Regions from separate parts of the Neobacillus sp. B24 genome, predicted to be linked through region 1. Evidence: riboswitches for the same ligand, from Rfam matches in the RefSeq annotation. Region 1 holds a riboswitch; the other holds the start of a gene.

Region 1 (7,731 bases):
CTGCAGAGGCAGAAAAAGCTTTAAAAAATTATCTAAAAGGCAAGAGTAAACTTTCCAAGACAAAGGACAAGCTGCCTGCCAGCCTTGGTACTTTAAAAGAGGGTACACAGTCAAAATCAAACGGCCTTAAAAATGGAAACGGGAATAAACTGGGCCAAGCCAAGAAAAACACAGTCGACCCAGTTGACAAAGAAGCTTATAAAGGTGAGGTCCGCGAAGATAAAGTCCTTGTTTTAGCCATTGATTTCCCAGATTACGAGAAAAGTTCTATTACCAAAGAAGAAACGGACATGTGGTATGAAGACTACACACATGACCATTTCCAAAATATGATTTTTGGAGAAAATGGCTATGAAGGGCCAAACGGCGAAAAACTTGTTTCTATGAAGCAATATTATGAGCAGCAATCAGGCGGCAGCTATACCGTTGATGGAACTGTTGCCGGCTGGTACACAGCGGATCATCCTGCTAAATATTATGGAGAGAATGTTCCGGCTCCGGATGGAAACGATGCCGCTGCCAGAACACTTGTATATGAAGCCCTCAAAAAGGCAGCTAAAGATCCAACTATCGACTTAAGTAAGTATGATGTATGGGATCGTGATGACTACGATGGTGACGGAGTCTATAACGAACCAGACGGCCTAATTGACCATTTAATGGTGATTCACGCAGGTGTTGGTGAAGAGGCTGGCGGCGGCTCCCTTGGCGGTGATGCGATTTGGTCACACCGTTCGAAACTATCAACCGGACCAGTAGCTGTACCGGGCGCAACATCTGACAGTCCTCGATGGGGCGGTGTTTTGGGTGCATGGGATTATACAATTGAACCTGAAGACGGGGCGGCCGGCGTGTTTGCTCACGAATTTGGACATGACTTAGGACTTCCAGATGAATATGATACTCAATACACTGGTACAGGTGAAGCAATTGCCTACTGGTCCATTATGGCGAGCGGCAGCTGGGCAGGAAAAATTGGCGGAACTGAGCCGACTGGTTTCAGCCCATATGCAAAAGAAATGCTTCAAAACTTGCATGGCGGAAACTGGTTAAGCGGGACAACCCTCAATGCAGATGAAATTACTAAAGCAGGTACTACTCTTCTTCTTGATGAAGGGGTAACAAAAGGCACTAATAACGATGCTGTACGTGTCAATTTGCCTGATAAAGAGAATAAAGTAAATACACCAACAAGCGGACAATATGAGTATTACAGCGGCAGCGGTAATGAAATGACAAACACTATGGTTACCTCTGTAGACCTGACAAAAGCAACAAACGCTCAACTGACCTTTAATGCCTGGTATGATATTGAAGAGGAATGGGATTACGCTTCTGTCCAAGTAAAGGAAGCAGGTTCTGACACTTGGGTGGCAATTGAAGGTAATATCACAACAGATGCTAATCCAAATGAGCAAAACCCAGGTCATGGTATTACAGGTACATCTAATGGTTGGACAGCGGCAACATTTGATTTAAGTGCCTATGCAGGCAAAAACATCGAACTAAAATTTGAATACTGGACAGATCCATATGTAGCACAACGCGGTTTATATGTCGATGATATTAAGATTACTGCAAATGGTGAGACTGTTCTTTCTGATGATGCCGAGGGTGATTCATCATTTACGTTTAATGGATTCTCAAAGGATAAAGGTACATTCTTCTCTACACATTACTACTTACTAGAATGGAGATCTCATAACGGTGTCGATGAAGGCTTGAAGAACATCGCCCGCGGTGCTAGCATAATGTCCTATAATCCTGGTTTAGTAGTATGGTATGTTGATGAAACCTATGATAACAACTGGACAGGCGTTCACCCTGGTGACGGTTTCTTAGGTGTCGTCGATGCGGACCAGCATACGGTTTCCTGGAGTGACAAGACCGTCGGGTCAACCCGTTACCAGCTTCATGATGCTGCATTCGGTCTGGCTAAAACAGAAAAAATGTTCTTGAATTATCCAGGTCAATTTACAATGACAGATAACTTTACCCAACGTAATCCGTTATTCGATGACAAGGCCAACTACAGCAATGCTGGTATGGTCGATGCTGGACGTAACGTACCAACCTTCGGATTAAAATTCCGTGTCGTTGGTGAAAGTGCTGATGGCACAGTTGGTAAAGTGTTAATTTTTAAATAAGAGAATTAAGAATAGGGTGCCCCGTGGGACACCCTATTTTCTTTTCAAAAGGAAACCTATTGTAAAAATCGCAGCTAACGCCATGATGATTTTCCCTTGAAGACTCCATTCTAGCACTTGTTTAACGGAGTAAGCCTCGATAAACAGGGCTGGGATTTTTCCAAGCGTGCTGGCGATGGAAAAATTCAAGATGCCGACTCGACTGCCGGCACTCACTAGGGTCACTACCCCCGAAGGGATGAATGGAAAGATTCTTAATGCGATAATTAGAAAAAATGCTTGGGGTCCTTTAGTATGCTGGAGTCTATCCAAGTATTTGTTACTAATTTTTGTTTTCACTTTGTTAATGCCTTTGCGGTATAAATAAAAGCTGATGACGGCACCCAAGGCCTCCCCTAGAATAGAAACAGCCAATCCTTGCGCAAACCCGAAAAAGGTAATATTCGCTGCTGTGACAAAGACACTCGGGACCAGCCCCAGGACGCTAATCATCACATTAATAATAATACTTAACCACACTGCATAACTGCCACTAGTTTCAAACCACGCTAGTATTTGTGATTCCATGACTACCTCGTCCCCCAAGACTCCCATTGTGATCATTGTATATCTTTATGTTAATTAAAAATAGGTGTCCTCGGAAGAGAACACCTCGTTACTTACGGATAAGTTTGATGTTTCAAAAGTTGGTGGTGTCACCGGAACAGGCACCGCCCCCTATTGAGGACAGTTTTGCTGATTTTTTAACCTGCTTTGTCCTCAAGAACCCTTATTGAGGACACTTCCACTAGTTTTTCACCCTGCTTTGTCCTCAAGAACCCTTATTGTGGACACTTCCACTAGTTTTTCACCCTGTTTTGTCCTCAAGACCCTTTATTGAGGACACTTTCACTAGTTTTTCAACCTGCTTTGTCCTCAAGACCTCTTATTGAGGACACTTTCACTAGTTTTTCAACCCGTTTTGTCCTCAAGAGTTACTATTGTATATATTTTATCTAATAATTTCCTAATACAATGATTCAAATCAGGAACCGTCCTAATTGACCCGGTAATCGGCACCTCTTCATTATCCCAGCAGCTGCCGTATAACGGTATTGGTCAAGTTTGGCACGATTTCAAGCGAATAGGTCATTTCCATTCGTTCGAGTTTTTTGTGGGCGTCTACCCCATATGGGCCAATATTAATTACCGGCACATTCAATTCCCGGATGTCCTGGTACTCGACGTAATGCTTTGTCCCCCAGCCCGGATTATTTTTCGAAACAGCCTGAATCCCCTCTTCATCATCGCTTAAGGCCACAAAGCTCATGTCCGAAATATACGGGAAGAAATTCCGGGTTACAATTGGGTGCGGGTACAATGGCTGTACTGTTTCCACCGCTTGATTTAATGCATCAAGCAGCGCTTGTTCCTTGTCGTTCTTGCCTGACAATTCAATCCGCGGTGAGTACAAGGATGAATAAAATACGATAATAGCAGGATTTTTATCCTTCATCCACTTCCACGCTTCTTCCACTACCCGTGCAGCAAACATTCGTGTATCCAGTTCTTTATCCTGTAACAGCGCTTCTTTAAATTGGTTCATATGAGAAACAAAGGCATCACCATGCTCCCCAACCAGCATTTCTTCCATCTCTTCATAGCTGTACACTCTCGGACACCAAGGATGTTCAACATATGGTTCTCCGCTCATACTGCTGTACTGCTTAAAGCGTTCATCAAACGTCTTCAAGGCTTTTTCGAAGGCAATATTGGCCTGTTCCTTCAGTTTTTCCAGCACGTCCTTCGGCGACCAGGAATGAATGAAAAAGTTATAATAAACATAAGCAGACAATGCTGTTTGTACGGTGTAAGACGGTTTCAAATCCGTTTGCTTTAAGGAAACAGGAGGAACCGTCAGTTCACCAAAGGCCTCGTTACAAAGCTCAGGATTATAGTCAATTTGCTTAGTTAACTCAGCGGCTATAAAATTCGGATCTAGCCCTTCAAAAGCAGAGCCTACATGGGTTTCGGCACCCGTAATAAAAAACGATGGCAGCAGCTTCCCGACCGTTCCCATATAAATATAGCGATTTTCATCACCCTGATGGCGCGGTGAGACGAAGTCTGCATTAATTGCCGCAACATAGTCAAAGCCATGCTCCTGCTTCCAGTTTTTCAACACCTTTAACGCCGACAGAACTCCGTGAGAGCTGTCCTCCTCATCACATTCAGCTAATAAGACGATATTCCCATCCAATTGTTCTGGATGCTCAGAGTAGTATTTTACTAGATATAGGTTACTGGCGACTCCACTCTTCATATCGAGCACGCCTCTGCCGAACATCCAGTCCCCTGACTCAAGATGTTCCTTCGCCGAAGCAGGCAGTTCCTCGTTTTTTAGCGCCTCCATCAATTGATCTGGATAGCAGGCATGTTGTTTCAATTGAGTAAAATCATCAATACCAACCGTGTCCATGTGCCCCATTAGGATAACGGTACGATTGCTAGTCCCTTTCGTGCCCTTTACGAATGCTAAAACATTGTATCGTTCATGTTCATCTTGGATCGTTTGCGGCATTAGGAGATGGGACTGATTTTCGGTAAAATAAGGAAATGACGAAATAAGTTTGTATAAAGAATCGGCGATTTTCTTTTCACCAGTTGTATTTACTATACTTTCTATATTCACTAGTTGATTGGTGAACGCCAATACGTCCTCGCGGCACTGCAGCATTAATAAGACCCCTTTTTATAATAGATTGCTATTGTAAAAAAATTTATACCAATTCATAAATAGTCGTCAAGCTATTTTTAATAGGATAAAAAATCCAGATAATTTATACTTGCAGATGAATAAATATTACTATATACTGAATTTTGTCAATAAAAACAGAATATTAAATCCTCATCTTTTCAAGCATTTGAGATGGGGTAGAGGTCGCGATTAATAAGAGTATCCTATTCGAGATTCAGTGAAATCTATGAAAATAGGAAAAAGGATTAATCGCCGAAGCATCCGGAATCACTGTTTTCGGATAGCTGGGGCTGCACTCGAAAGGGGCAGAACTGTCACAATTTTCGCGAATTGTGGAGAACTATCTTTATTCAAAGCTTAGGATGAGGGTGTCAGGCACCGTCATAACCATGGACGGTGCCTTTTTATTTTACTAAGGGGGAAAAGCATCATGAAAAAACTATTGATTACCGGAGTATCGGCCCTCATGTTGATGTTATCGGCATGCGGCACAGAGGAAGGCCCAAAAACAGGACAAGCCAAAGGAGAAGACCTTCACCTCATCAAAGAGGGTGAGCTTTCGTTCGCAATGACAGGCCAATATCCGCCATTGAATTTTAAAAAGGATGGAAAATTAACAGGCTTTGACGTGGAAATTGGCACAGAAATCGCCAAACGCATCGGCTTGGAAGCAAAACCGGTAACAAATCAATGGGAAACGATCATTCAAGGATTAAAAGCGAAAAAATACGATGCCATTATCGGCTCAATGACCGCAACTCCTGAGCGCGACAAGCAGATTGACTTTACCAATCCATATTATTTGTCTGGGGCGCAGATTTTTATAGCAGCTGACAACACTGACATTACTGCTAAAGAAGATTTAAAGGGGAAAACAGTCGGGGTAATCCAGGCCAGCACTTGGAAGGACATGGCTGAGGAATTATCGGATAACGTGAAAGGCTACCCAACAGATGTTAACGCACTTCAAGACTTGGAACTAGGTCGCCTCGATGCGGTTATTACCGATAAAATTGTCGGCTTAAACGCACTTAATGAAAAAGGTTTGAAGATTAAAGAGGTTGGCGACCTGTTAAACGAAGATCGTGTCAGTGTCGGCGTTGCAGAAGGAAACAAAGAGCTTGCCGATAAAATTAACAAGGCGATTGACGATATGCTCAAGGATGGCACTTACGAAAAAATCAGCAAAAAGTACTTCAACCGAAACATCATGGAGCAGCAATAAGGTTCTACTATAAGCAGACAACTATATAATGTGAGCTCGTATGCTCGGGCTTGCGTTATTCCTTAAGGAGGCAAGGACAAGCATGGATTTTATCCAAAATATCGTCGGAATCTTAAGTGAACATGGCCTTGCATTCTTGCAAGCCTCTTGGATGACAATTTCCATCACCATTATTTCCCTTCTATTTGCGATGATCATTGGCATCATCTTTGCAGGGTTTAAAATTTCTTCCGTTAAAATTCTTAATCGGGTGGCCGACATCTATATTGGCATTATCCGGGGAACCCCGTTAATTGTGCAAATTATGTTTCTGTATTACGGGATTGCCAACTTCCTCACCCTTAACAGCTTTACCGCCGGTGCCCTCGCCTTGAGCATCCATACTGGAGCTTATATTGCGGAGATATTCCGCGGGGCGGTTCAATCGATTGACCGCGGGCAAATGGAAGCGGCTAGATCGCTGGGGATGAGCTATCCGCTGGCGATGCGAAGAGTTATTTTTCCTCAGGCATTAAAACGGGCGATTCCACCGCTCGGGAACCAATTCATCATCAGCTTGAAGGATTCTTCCCTTGTTGCCTATATTGCGGTAACCGACCTATATAATACTGCTCTAACCGTTCAAGGGGAAAACTATATGCCGTTTGAAACCTATTTCGTTGTCGGACTTTATTATTTGATTATCGTGTTAATCTTCACCTGGTTCTTCAACCGCCTGGAGAAAAAGTATGATGTCAGTAAACCGAAGGGAGCTGCGCTTGCATGATTAAAGTGGAAAACTTGTCAAAATCCTTTGGCCAGCTTCAAGTTTTAAAAAATATCGATTTAGAAGTAAGAGACAGTGAAGTTGTCGTCATGATCGGCGCGAGCGGTTCAGGCAAGAGCACGCTGCTCCGTTGTTTAAACTATTTAGAAACTGCTGAGGCCGGTGTGATTACGATTGGGGATGAACCTATTAATCCTGCGAAAACGAATCTAAATAAGATGAGAGAAAAAGTGGGCATGGTGTTTCAGCATTTTAACCTGTTCCCCCACATGACAGTCTTGGAGAATATTATCGAAGCTCCCGTCCATGTGAAAAAGGTGACGCGTGATAATGCCACCTCCTATGCCATGGAATTGCTAAAAAAAGTCGGGCTGCACGATAAGGCACATTTTTACCCTGACCAATTATCTGGGGGCCAAAAACAGCGGGTGGCGATTGCCAGGGCCCTAGCGATGCAGCCAAAGGTAATGCTGTTCGACGAACCGACATCTGCATTGGACCCCGAGCTAGTTGGTGAGGTCCTTCAGGTCATGAAGGATTTGGCCCGTGAAGGCATGACGATGGTCATTGTAACGCACGAGATGGGCTTTGCCAGGGAAGTGGCCAGCCGCATTGTGATGCTCGCCGACGGCCATATTATCGAAGAGGGACGTCCGGAGGAAATCTTTAGTAATCCACAGCATAAGCGGACACAGAGGTTTTTGAATCAAATTTTATAAGTTTTTTATGAAACAGGGTGCAGCTCAAAATGGGCTGCACCCTGTTCTTCATGTAATTTGAACCAAAAACAGTTAAAAACCCGTCAGTAATAATGGATACTATTTTAACATGTTTCCAGTTATTCCAAATTGAATTA
Region 2 (7,731 bases), 500 kb from region 1:
TTTTACTCCCAACATCATAGAGCGTCAAGGAAACGGATACATAAAAACAAGACAAAAAATAAAATTTTTAAAATATATTGATATTATAATAGGGTTGTAAAATAAACTTTCTAAAAGGAAGAGTATCTTTATTTCCTTTTAAATTACCAACATTTTACTTAAAGATTTTTTATTCGAATAGGCAATGATAATTATGATGATAAAAAAGAGAAGATTTTGTAGAATAGTAATAAATCCCAATCTGTAATGTAAACGCTTTCCTTAGCAAAACCTGTGCTGAATTTTAAATTAAATTGTATATAATAGAATGATAGAAAGAGGGGAAACTTGTGAAAAATAGTTCAGTTGCAGAACAAAATATAAGTACTTTGGAGCCAAGAACCATCTCAATGTTTGGGTATGAATTAATCAGAGAGATTCTGCTGCCTGAGATTTTTGGAAAAGATACACCTGAAATTCTGTATTGGGCAGGGAAACGGCTCGCGCGAAAATACCCGTTAGAAAGCATGGACCAAATTATTGATTTTTTCGCCAAAGCTTCTTGGGGCGAACTAGAAATAAAAAAAGAAGCTAAAAATCAATTGGAATTGGAACTGATGAGTCCACTCATCGTCTCCCGGGTCAAATCAAAAGCCGAACACTACTTCCAGCTTGAAGCTGGCTTCCTTGCCCAACAAATCGAACACCAAAAAGAAGCCATCGCCGAAACCTTTGAGCATCCAATCAAAAAATCCAACAAAGTAATGTTTACCGTGAAATGGGATCGAAAAGATTCCATTTAAGAAAGAGGTGGTGTCAGGCTCTGTGCAAGTTCACATGGCGCCTGACACCAATTCCCATTTAACCCCTATTCTCTATCGAGTTCAAATGCCTTATGAAGGGCTTCAACTGCCTGAAGCATGTGTTTTTCTTCAACTACAGCTGAAACTTTGATTTCGGATGTGCTGACCATTTTAATTGGGATGTTGTTGGCCGCCAGGACTTCGAACATTTGCGCAGCTACACCTGGATTGGAAATCATTCCAGAACCGACAATGGAAACCTTCGCCAATTTGTTTTCGGCATCAAGCTGTTCATAGCCAAGCACGTTTTTATTGTCCTCTAACACATTCAAGGTTTCGAGCCAATCATCCGTATGGATGGAGAATGAAAGATTGGCTGTACCTGCCTCGGTTGTGCTTTGAATAATGATATCTACATTAATATGATTCCTGGCCAATGTTGTAAAAATTGTTGACAAGCTTGTTAAAGAATTAGTGAGTCCTAACACTGTTACTTTAGTAATTTCATCTTCAAACGCGACCCCGCGGACAACCAGATTTTGCTCCATTGTTACTTCCCCCTCAATTACTGTACCTTCGACTTTTTCCATACTTGAACGAACTTCAAGGCGGACATTATAGTTTTTCGCAAATTCTACTGCTCTTGGATGCAGCACCCCTGCACCAAGATTCGCCAGCTCGAGCATTTCATCATATGAAACTGAACGTAATTTTCGTGCTCCCTTTACATACCTTGGATCGGTTGTAAATACTCCGGTCACATCCGTGTAGATATCACATTTATCTGCTTGTAGGGCAGCAGCGAGCGCGACGGCAGTCGTATCTGACCCGCCGCGGCCAAGAGTCGTTATTTCACCGTCTTCACTTATTCCTTGGAAGCCTGCAACAATGACAACTTTCCCTGCCTCCAATTGACTCCTAACCGCTTCCGTATTAATGTTGGAAATTCGGGCGTTGCCATGAACTGGTTCGGTGACAATGCCTGCCTGCCAGCCAGTATAGGACACAGCCGGAATCCCTTTTGCGTTTAATGCCATTGATAGTAACGAAATTGTCACCTGCTCTCCAGTAGAAAGCAGCATGTCCATTTCCCGCTTATTTGGCTGTGGGGACAACTGTTTTGCCATGCTAACCAACTGATCTGTCGTTTTCCCCATTGCCGAAACAACCACTACTACCTGATTTCCCTTTACGATTTCTTCACGGACTCTTTCGGCAACATTTAAAATTCTTTCAATACTGCCAACCGATGTCCCGCCAAATTTCTGTACAATTAAGCCCATCTCTTCCCCTACTTTCAGTTATCCGTCTTAGCTATCTTTCCCTGTAAACATAAAAAAGCAATGAGAGAGTCTCTCATTGCTTAACTAAACACAAAAAATAAATTCCTGTGCAAACAATAAAAGATAGCTCTCCAAGACAGTAGTCTTGACAATCCGGTATTTATTCAATACAGGACCAGCAAAGAAAGCAATGAGTCTTTCCTCACTTCGGCGAACATTCCCTTTCAAAGTCTATCGTTGAAGCTCATCCTTCTCCAGACCTCTACTTATGAAGCTCGCACCTCTACCTTCACTTTAACACGTAAAAGTGGTAGAATATTAAATTTCTATTCATTATAGCATAGCCTGTTTTTTCTGACAATCACTGTGAATGCAGTTTTTTCAGTAGTTCTTCAGCAACAGGAAGCGGAAGTCCGATGGCACGCAGCTCTTCTAGTGTTGCTTCCTTCATCTTTTTGACAGAACCAAATTCCTTCAGCAACTGTTTCTTACGCTTTTCCCCAATTCCCTGGATATCATCAAGCATTGACTGAAAGGCAGTCTTTCCGCGGGTTTGCCGATGGAAGGTAATGGCGAATCGGTGCACTTCATCTTGAATCCGCTGCAGCAGGTAAAATTCCTGGCTGTTACGCGCCAATGGAACCATTTCCAACGGGTTGCCATACAGCAGCTGCGAGGTCCGGTGCTTCTCATCCTTGACTAGACCAGATAGCGGAATATCCAGGCCCAATTCATTTTCTAGGACATCGCGGACTGCCTCGACATGCCCTTTACCGCCGTCAATAATGATTAAATCTGGCAGCGGCAGATTCTCTTTTAACACACGTGAATACCTTCTTCTTGTCACTTCGCGCATAGATTCGTAATCATCAGGCCCTTTTACTGTTTTAATCTTATACTTTCGGTATTCCCGTTTATAAGGCCTTCCGTCGATAAACACAACCAAGGCCGAAACGGGGTCGGTTCCTTGAATATTGGAGTTATCAAATGCTTCAATCCGGTGCGGCGTATAAATACCAATGGCTTCGCCCAAATTCTCGACCGCTTTTATTGTTCGTTCCTCATCCTTTTCAATGAGTGAGAACTTTTCCTTTAAGGCAATTTTGGAATTTTTTATTGCCATTTTAACAAGATCTTTTTTCTGCCCGCGCTGCGGCTGGAGAATTTTCACTTCGAGAAGCTGCTCGGCCATATTTAAATCTACATCATCCTGAATCAGAATTTCCTTTGGTTTAAAATGATTGGATTGCTGATAAAACTGGCCAAGGAACGTCAAAATCTCTTCCTCAGGCTCATTGTAAATAGGAAACATGGAAACATCGCGTTCGATCAGCTTTCCCTGCCGGACGAAAAAGACTTGGACGCACATCCAGCCTTTATCAACGGCATAGCCGAACACATCGCGGTCGGTAAAATCGGTCATCGTGATTTTTTGTTTTTCCATAATCGTTTCAATATGAACGATTTTATCACGATATTCCTTAGCACGTTCAAAATCCAGTTCTTCGGCTGCTGCTGCCATTTTTTCCGTCAGCTCGTGTTTAATTTCTTTATAGCCGCCATTTAAAAAGCGGGAAATCTCATCCGTCATCTGCTTATACTGTTCCTCTTTCACCTCATTCACACAAGGCGCCAGGCATTGGCCCAAATGGTAATACAGACAGACCCTATCTGGCAAAGTCGAGCATTTGCGAAGCGGATAGATTCGATCAAGCAGCTTTTTCGTTTCGTTGGCTGCACTTACATTCGGATAGGGTCCAAAGTATTTCCCCTTGTCCTTTTTGACTTTTCTCGTGATGATTAACTTTGGATGCCGCTCAGCCGTTAGTTTTATAAACGGATAGGTTTTATCATCCTTCAGCATGACGTTATACTTTGGATCATATTTTTTGATGAGGTTTAATTCCAAAAGTAAGGCCTCAATATTTGATGAGGTAACAATATATTCAAAATCCTCGATTTCATTAACGAGTCTTAATGTTTTTCCATCGTGTGATCCAGTAAAGTAGGAACGAACGCGGTTCTTTAAAATTTTCGCTTTCCCGACATAGATAATCGTTCCCTGACGGTCTTTCATTAAGTAGCAGCCAGGCTGATCAGGCAGCAGTGTTAATTTTTGTTTGATTATTTCATTCATTCGGCTACTCCCCCTCCGTCCTTAGTTCTATCCTTAAATTTTATAGCATTCCTGCTCTTTAGGGAAGTAGGAGGTTATTGGGCATAAAAAAACCTCAGCTCAATGCTGAGGTCGTGTTTGAAAGCTTAAATGTGTTTTTGCAGCACGCCTGCTAATGCATCTTTTGGCTGGAAGCCGACAACTTTGTCAACGACTTCGCCGTTCTTGAACACTAACAGAGTAGGAATACTCATAACGCCAAAGTTTGCTGCTGTTTGTGGGTTTTCGTCCACATCAAGCTTGGTGATTTTTATTTTATCGCCCATTTCTGCGTCAAGTTCTTCCAAAACCGGTGCAATCATTTTACAAGGTCCGCACCATGGAGCCCAGAAATCTACTAGAACAGTGCCTGAGCCTGTTTCAGCAGTGAAGTTTTGATCTGTTACGTGTGAAATAGCCATTTTATTGACCTCCTAGATAATTACTTAAATCTAACGAAAGTATAACATTGTTAGCATTTTGATTGCTAATAATCTGTCTCGAAACTAATTTTCCCTACTTGCCCATAAGTATTCTATGCGAAAGCCATATTAAAGGCGAGCGGAACCTTCCGCTCGCCCTTATTATTGGCTAGCTCCAGCGCCTAGGGGCTCGGGGTCATAAGCCAATCCGTCAAGAAGGTTAAAGAACAACCTTCTTGCAGGCTTGTCTTATGCCTGTCGCCCCTGGTCAAGGCGCTTCCGCTTTTCTTATTATTGGTGTACCTTTAATTTTTTAAACTCTTCAGTCAGCATTGGAACAACCTCGAACAGGTCGCCAACGATGCCGTAATCGGCCACTTTAAAGATGTTTGCTTCTGGGTCTTTGTTAATGGCTACGATTACCTTGGAGTTGGACATTCCAGCAAGGTGCTGGATGGCACCTGAAATACCGCAAGCGATGTAAAGATCAGGTGTGACAACTTTACCTGTTTGACCGATTTGCAGTGAGTAATCACAATATTCGGCGTCACAGGCACCGCGGGAAGCACCAACTGCTCCGCCCAATACATCTGCCAATTCTTTGAGCGGGGCAAAGCCTTCTGCACTCTTCACACCGCGTCCGCCTGAAATGACGACTTTCGCTTCGCTAAGGTCTACGCCTTCAGTTGCTTTTCTGACAACCTCTTTAATAATTGCACGAAGGTCTTTAATATCAACAGAAAGGGAAGTCACTTCGCCGCTTCTGCTTTCATCTTTTTCAAGTGGAGCAATGTTATTAGGGCGAACTGTAGCAAAAATTAAACCGTCCGTCACAATTTTCTTTTCAAACGCTTTACCAGAGTAGATTGGGCGAGTGAACACGACATTTCCGCCAGCCACTTCTACCGCTGTTGCATCCGAGATTAGACCGCTTTCAAGCTTTGCAGCGATTTTTGGCGAAAGGTCTTTACCAAGTGCAGTATGACCAAGGACAAGGCCTTCCGGCTGCTCTTGCTCCACTACAGCTAATAGTGCTTGGGAATAGCCGTCAGATGTATATTGCTTTAATTTTGCATCTTCTACAACAACCACACGGTCAGCACCATTTTTCACAAGCTCCGCGCCAAGGCTGCTTACAGCTTCACCAATTAGAACACCAACAACTTCTCCACCTTCGGCAACTGTCTTTGCTGCTGCGACTGCTTCGAAAGATACATTACGTAAGGATCCGTCACGAACTTCTCCGAGTACTAATACTTTTCTTGACATATGAGTATACCCCCTGGAAACAATTTTTATAAAAACAAATTAAATTACTTTAGCTTCATTATGGAGCAGACTAACAAGTTCCTTCACTTGGTCAGTAAGCTCGCCTGAAAGAACCTTACCTGCTTCTTTCTTTGCTGGCAGATAAATTTCAATTGTTTTTGTTTTGGCTTCAACATCGTCTTCTTCAAGATCAAGATCATCAAGTTCCAATTCCTCAAGCGGTTTCTTCTTCGCTTTCATGATCCCTGGTAAAGAAGGATAACGCGGCTCGTTTAAGCCCTGTTGCGCAGTTACCAATAGCGGAAGGCTTGTTTCGATTACTTCTGAGTCACCCTCTACGTCACGAGTAACGGTTACGCTTGTTCCGTTGATTTCAAGCTTTGTAATCGTCGTAACGTAAGGAATGTTTAATAATTCAGCAACACGAGGTCCAACTTGACCAGACGCATTATCAATGGCAACGTTTCCACCTAGAATCAGGTCCACTTCTTTATCCTTTAAGTATTGGGCAAGAATTTTGGCAGTTGTAAATTGATCGCCATTTTCCACATCATCTTCGGTATTAATAAGAACAGCTTTATCGGCACCCATGGCTAGCGCGGTACGAAGCTGCTTTTCAGTGTCTTCATTGCCGACAGAAATGACTGTTACTTCTCCACCATTGGCATCACGCACTTGGATGGCTTCTTCAATCGCATATTCATCGTAAGGGTTGATGATGAATTCAGCACCATCCTCATTGATTTGGCCGCCAGAGAGTGTGATTTTTTCTTCAGTATCAAAGGTTCTTTTCATTAAAACATAAATGTTCATGGTCAGGGTTCCCTCCTAGAAATTCAAACATTTTTTCAGTTTGAAAGATTATGAAAATTTTTAGTAAAAAAATATATAGACTTCATTGACTCCGAGCGGTTGCTCAGCCCAGCGCCAAAAGAAGTTTATTCACCTTTAAAATTTGGCTCCCTTTTCTCAATAAAGGCCTGGATGCCTTCCTTCGCATCATTTGAATTGAATACCTCGCCAAACAGCTGTGCTTCTCGTTTCGTTCCCTCGTAGAACTCTTTTGTTTTTGCATAGTTTAATAGTTCAATAGCTGCTTTAATGGCAACTGGACTCTTCTTGGCAACTTTATTTGCAAGCTTTAAGGCCTGTTCATACACTTCAGCTTCCGGATACGCATGGTTAGCCAACCCAAAATTAACCGCTTCCAATCCTGTGATCGGCTCAGAAGTGAACATCATTTCTGCTGCTCTTGCTACACCAACATATTTTGGCAGGCGCTGTGTACCGGCAAACCCAGGGATTAATCCAAGCTGCAATTCAGGCAGCCCAAGTTTCGCTGTTTCACTTACAAGGCGGATATGACAAGCCATCGCCAGTTCCAGGCCGCCTCCTAGGGCCGCGCCGTGAATGGCAGCAATGATTGGCTTCGGAAACGTCTCCATCCGATTAAATAAATCTTGTCCAAATGTCCCCAGCTTAGAAAAATCATCTGAAGAGCCAACCGTGGTAAATTCTTTAATATCGGCACCCGCCGAGAAAAAGCGTCCTTCTCCATGAATCACAATTACTTTTAGTTCACGGTTAGGTTCAATTTCATCAAGCAGGGCAGCTAACTCTCGCAACAAACCATTGGAGAGAGCATTTGCCGGCGGACGCTGAAGCGTAATCACAGCAATACTTCCCTCACTTGACCATTTTAAATATTCCATACAATCCCTCCTGTCCCTTTATTGCAATTAGTTCCCCAGGCCATTAATCAAAAGACTATGGACTTTGGGTGCCAACGCTACTAAATTAAACTTTTGTTCACTCATTAC

What was found. Region 1 has a riboswitch for lysine ahead of ACZ43M_RS23625 (ABC transporter substrate-binding protein). Riboswitches for the same ligand answer to the same signal wherever they lie in the genome.
Region 2: linked by a shared signal. The riboswitch ahead of ACZ43M_RS21145 (aspartate kinase) and the one ahead of ACZ43M_RS23625 (ABC transporter substrate-binding protein) in region 1 are both predicted to bind lysine.

What each region holds. Positions count from the first base shown of each region.
Region 1 is NZ_AP035777.1:4,746,482-4,754,212, forward strand. It holds gene ACZ43M_RS23610 (immune inhibitor A domain-containing protein) at 1-2,147, shown strand, start outside; gene ACZ43M_RS23615 (TVP38/TMEM64 family protein) at 2,181-2,714, opposite strand; gene ACZ43M_RS23620 (M20/M25/M40 family metallo-hydrolase) at 3,214-4,863, opposite strand; lysine riboswitch at 5,054-5,235, shown strand; gene ACZ43M_RS23625 (ABC transporter substrate-binding protein) at 5,315-6,109, shown strand; gene ACZ43M_RS23630 (amino acid ABC transporter permease) at 6,192-6,875, shown strand; gene ACZ43M_RS23635 (amino acid ABC transporter ATP-binding protein) at 6,872-7,594, shown strand.
Region 2 is NZ_AP035777.1:4,249,154-4,256,884, forward strand. It holds gene ACZ43M_RS21140 (YslB family protein) at 330-782, shown strand; gene ACZ43M_RS21145 (aspartate kinase) at 848-2,065, opposite strand; lysine riboswitch at 2,182-2,359, opposite strand; gene uvrC (excinuclease ABC subunit UvrC) at 2,427-4,202, opposite strand; gene trxA (thioredoxin) at 4,328-4,642, opposite strand; gene ACZ43M_RS21160 (electron transfer flavoprotein subunit alpha/FixB family protein) at 4,934-5,911, opposite strand; gene ACZ43M_RS21165 (electron transfer flavoprotein subunit beta/FixA family protein) at 5,951-6,724, opposite strand; gene ACZ43M_RS21170 (enoyl-CoA hydratase) at 6,850-7,623, opposite strand; gene ACZ43M_RS21175 (TetR/AcrR family transcriptional regulator) at 7,651-7,731, opposite strand, start outside.